DNA from 2 places in the Arthrobacter sp. P1_B3 genome. Region 2 is predicted to be linked to the other one. Evidence: predicted binding sites of a transcription regulator. Region 2 holds the regulator's gene; the other holds the start of a gene.
What was found. The regulator LexA, encoded in region 2, represses DNA repair genes until DNA is damaged. The targets are predictions, from matches to a motif close to TCGAACANNTGTTCGA.
Positions count from the first base shown of each region.

Region 1: AC1D2F_RS05280 (DUF6504 family protein) is a predicted target of LexA. The motif match lies at 1,298-1,313, and genes of this name have one in related genera.

Region 1 covers NZ_JBFTZV010000003.1:195,324-197,716, forward strand. Annotated here, with positions in the region: gene AC1D2F_RS05275 (DNA polymerase III subunit alpha) at 1-860, opposite strand, end outside; gene AC1D2F_RS05280 (DUF6504 family protein) at 857-1,192, opposite strand; gene AC1D2F_RS05285 (hypothetical protein) at 1,395-1,781, shown strand; gene AC1D2F_RS05290 (chorismate mutase) at 1,803-2,129, opposite strand; gene AC1D2F_RS05295 (VOC family protein) at 2,144-2,393, shown strand, end outside.
Region 2 covers NZ_JBFTZV010000005.1:69,046-71,438, forward strand. Annotated here, with positions in the region: gene AC1D2F_RS07055 (LysM peptidoglycan-binding domain-containing protein) at 1-106, opposite strand, end outside; gene lexA (transcriptional repressor LexA) at 470-1,219, shown strand; gene AC1D2F_RS07065 (ATP-dependent DNA helicase) at 1,278-2,393, opposite strand, start outside.

The DNA of each region.
Region 1 (2,393 bases), on a different contig from region 2:
AGCCGTTTGAGGTCCGCCGTGCCGTAGCCGGCGGCGTGGATGATCTCCTTGCCCAGCTGCAGCATCTGGGCCGCCGATTTGAGCCAGCCCTGCCCGTTGGGCTGCAGCAGCGGGGCGGCGGAGAGTTCGGGGAGGGATTTAAGCGTCCGGGCCGAGTCCAGCACATCGGCGGTGGCCGCGCCGTCCTCTGCCACATAACGCACGGCGTTGCTCAGCACGGCCGGCACCCCGTGCTCTGCGGCGAGCTTGAGCATGCGCACCGCATGAGCGGTGCTCAGCGGCTCCCCTGGCGGGCTGAGCTGGGACACAACCTCGGCGGCCAGGGTCCCTGGGGGCATGGCGTCCAGCCAGCGTTTGAACAGGGTGCGGGGCCGCAGGTAGCGCCGGCCGCCCATCGCCCGGCCGACGTCGGAGTCCGGGCCGATCAGCACTGTCAGGACCGGCTGGAGGGTTTCCGGGTGCAGGGTGCGGGAGGCCAGTTCCGCCCGGGTGACGGCCACCGGCACCGCTCCCTGCGCCTTCCCCGTAGTGCGGGCATGGGCGTCGGAGATCAGCCGGCACAACGCCCGGTAGCCGGCGCCGTTGTTGTGGCCGTGCGCCAGCACAACGACGCGTCCCCCGACCAGGGTGCGGAGGTCACCGTCGTCGTCAAAGACCGCAAGGTCCACCCCGACGATCGCATCGAGCCCGGCTGCCATGCACGCCTTCAGGTGCTTGATGGTGCCGTACAGCCCGTCGCGGTCCGTGCAGGCCAGCGCGGTGGCGCCGTCGGCTGCGGCCGCGCCGGCCAGTTCATCCGGCCAGGAGACGCCATAGTGGGCGCTGAAGGCGGTGGAGACATGCAAATGGGTGAAGTTCATGCTGTTTCGGGCTTCCGGAGGGGCTGCAGGGCGTCGTGGATCCTCAGGAGCCGCCACCGGCCGCTGCTGATATGCCGGGTCAGGTCAAGGGTGAGGGTGGAGGCCGCGGCGTGGTCCCCGGCGGCACGCACCTGGACCCGCCAGATCTCGTGATCTACCAGGCCCGGGCCGCTCCCGAGCGGCGCCCGGCTTTCCTCCGCCCACCATTGGCGGCGTTCATACCAGCGGACGGGTTCCACGCAGACCGTGTAGCGCCGGCCGGCCCAGTCGAGGCGCAGGGGCTGGCCCGAGGGCGTACAGACAACATCCACAGACTCGCTGAACATGCCCACGTTGCCTCCCGACCCAGTCCGGGCTGGAGCCGGCCCAGTCCCCGCTTAGATTCCGTCTTCTAGATTCCGTCTTCTAGATGCCGCCTTCTAGCGTTTCTGATTTATTCGAACATATCTTCGAATAAATTCAGTCTACGTCGGAAAGGCGACAAAACCCAGATCGGGGGTGGACGGACGATGGCACAGGTAGCAGGATTGAGCCATGAGCTCCCATATCGCACTCCTGAAGCACGTAAAGGTCGCCGCCAAGAATTCAACCTTGGTGGCGACCTTCGATATAGACGGAAATATCCCGGGGCAAGGCGCCTACGTTGTTGGCCTGCTCGCGGCCGAGCCGGACTACTCCCATCAACGCAGACTGGGAATTGAGTTCATGAACGGCGAGGCGGTCTCCTTCTACTTCTTCAACCATGACGGCACGGAAGAGAACTTCGACCTCACAGGCGTGGAACACTCAGGGAACACCATCACCGGAAACTTCCCCATCGCGACGGTGCTGGGCCTGCCCAAGGGCCACCTCATGACCGCCTTCAGCGATTGTGACGGCCGGGAATACCAGGCCAACGTGCCTGTCGAAGAGTCCCTCTAGACACGTTCCAAGAAGCCCCTGCTATGAAGTGGACTTGTACACTTCCAGCTCGAGGGTGATGAAGGCATCGATCATCGCCCGGTAGGTCTTCTCGACGAGTTCGACGTCGATGTCCTTCTGTTCCGCCGTGGCGCGGACGTGTTCGATGACCCGCTCCACGCGCCCGGGCGCACGGACCTCCGCGCTGTCCGCCTTGAGGGTCCCGGCGATCCGGATCAGCCGTTCGCGGCGCCCGATCAAGGACACGATCTGCTCGTCCACCTCGTCAACAGCCACGCGCACGGCGGCGAGCTGTTCCCGGTCGGCCTGGGCGGTCTTATCGTCTGCGTGATTTGTGGGCATGTGCATGACAGTATCGAAAGATGCAGCCACGAGTCGACTTAATTTCGCTGGGTGTCCGCAGTGTTGACGCCTCCCGCCGCTTCTACGTCGATGGCCTGGGATGGCCGGTCCACCGGGAAGTCCCCGGCGAGGTGCTCTTCATCCAGGTCAACCACGGACTGATCCTCTCGCTCTGGGACGCGGGCCAAATGCAGTCCGAAGCGGCCACCGATCCCCCTGCCGGCGTTGCGTGCATCACCCTCAGCCACAACCTGGCCAGCACGGCGGAAG
Region 2 (2,393 bases):
GGCGGCCGGAAACCGCGGCCCCCGCCCCGCTGCGGTTGTGATTCGTGACGCCCTGAACAAAGACGCCCTGAACAAAAGTGTCTTGAAACGCGCTTGAAGCTGACATGAACTGAGCCCTCCTGGACCATACGGTGCCGCCCGGCGTACTCCACGTACTCGCCGCCAACCGGCCGAACCTTCGAACATAGAACCGAACAGCGGATCCGAAGTGGAAACCTCGAAATCGAACACATATTCGAACCTTGCTCGTTCTGTTTTAGCACTTACTAACGAACGATGTCGAGACTCGCTAGAACAAATGTTTGAAAAAGCCCTGCGGCTGGCCTATTTTTGAGGGACAGGACAACCACTAACGAACTCCCTGTGTGAATTCGTTAGTAGTTGATCAGCAGGGTCTGACATTTCAGGCCGGAAGGTCCCGGTGACAGCAGCCACGGCAGCCGGGCGGAACGGAAAGGCGTTGGCGAACATGGCAGCACAAGCCACCGGCGGCAGGGCCACCTCACGGAGCCCGCAGCCCGCCCGGGCCCCCAAGAGCCTCACCGTCCGGCAAAAGAAAATCCTGGAGACCATCCAGCGGTCCGTCACGGACAAGGGCTACCCGCCCTCCATGCGCGAGATCGGCGACACCGTCGGCCTCGCCAGCCTGTCGAGCGTGACCCATCAGCTCTCCCAGCTTGAAAAGCTCGGCTACCTGCGGCGCGATCCGAAGCGCCCGCGGGCCATGGAAGTGCTCATGCCGCTGACCCTGGACGAGGGGACCACACCGATTTCGGGTGTCGGGAAGTCCAGCGGCCTGCGGGCCGTCGGCGGCCTCTCGGTGTCTGAGCTCGCCAGCGCCACCGACACGGCAATGGTGCCGTTCGTCGGACGCATCGCCGCCGGCGGACCCATCCTCGCGGACCAGGTAGTGGAGGACGTCATGCCGCTGCCCCGCCAGCTCGTGGGCCATGGCGAACTCTTCATGCTCAAGGTGGCTGGCGACTCGATGATTGATGCCGCGATCTGCGACGGTGACTGGGTGGTTGTCCGCCGCCAGGGTGACGCCGTGAACGGCGACATCGTTGCCGCCCTGCTGGACGACGAAGCCACGGTCAAGACATTCCGCCAGCGGGACGGCCACACCTGGCTGCTGCCGCAAAACACCCAGTACGAACCCATCCTCGGCGACCACGCCGTCATCATGGGCAAGGTCGTCTCGGTACTCCGCTCCCTCTAACCATCCCCGGCGAGGCCGCCGGCTTCAGTCCCGGCCAGCTCCCGCTTCAACGTGGGACTCAGCCGTTCGCGGAGTCCTTCGCCAGGCGCTCCAGGGCAGCCATGGCTATCGATGAATCGGTGGTGGGCCAGAACGGCGGAAGCGCGGCGCGGAGGAATCCGCCGTAGCGCTCCGTGGACAGCCGCGAATCCAGCACTGCCACCACGCCCTTGTCCGACGTCGAACGGATCAGCCGTCCGGCGCCCTGCGCGAGCCGAATGGCGGCGTGCGTGGCCGAGACGGACATGAAGCCATTGCCGCCCGCCTGGGCGACGGCCCGCGAGCGTGCCGTCATCAGCGGGTCGTCCGGCCGCGGGAAGGGAATCCGGTCTATAACCACCAGCCGGCAGGACACCCCAGGAACGTCGACGCCCTGCCAGAGGGACATTGTGCCGAACAAACAGGTGTCCGGCTCGTCGGCAAATTGCCGCACGAGCGCCGTCATGGTCGACTCCCCCTGGCACAGGATGCTGAGGCCCAGCCGGGGCCGCATGGCCTCGGCGGCTTCCTCCGCCGCGCGCCGCGAGGAAAACAGGCACAAGGCACCGCCACGGGAAGCGCGGATCAGCTTCTCCAGCTCATCCAAGGCCTCGGGGGAAGTCCCGCGGCCGGGTTTGGGCAGGTGCCGGGCGACATAGAGGATACCCTGCTTCGGATAGTCGAACGGGGACCCGACGTCGACTCCGGTCCAGCTCGGGGCGCCATTGCCAACGAGGCCGAGGCCTCCGGCTGCAGGCTCGAAGGCAGCGCCAATGGCCAGTGTGGCCGAGGTCAGGATGACGGTGTGGTCCGCGAACAAACCCTCGCGCAAACGCCCCGCGACGCTCAACGGGGCAACATTGATCAGGGCCGGCGCGCTCTCGTCCGGCTGGGAGTAGCCCTGCACCGGGTCGAAGCTGCTGTTGCGGGAGAACCACACTACTTCGCGGTTTTCGCGCGCGGCCAGGAGGCGCTCACAGAGTTCCAGGATGACCATCAGGCGTGAGCGCGCCAGCTGGCGTCCGCCGTCGGCCGTCGTGGAGCTGTCGCCCTTGGAATCGGACAGGGCGGCGCGGCACGCGTCGCGCAGCTGGTCGATGCAGTCCAACTGCCCGCTGTTCAGGCCGTTGGGCATCAGCCCGCTGGGGACCCCGTC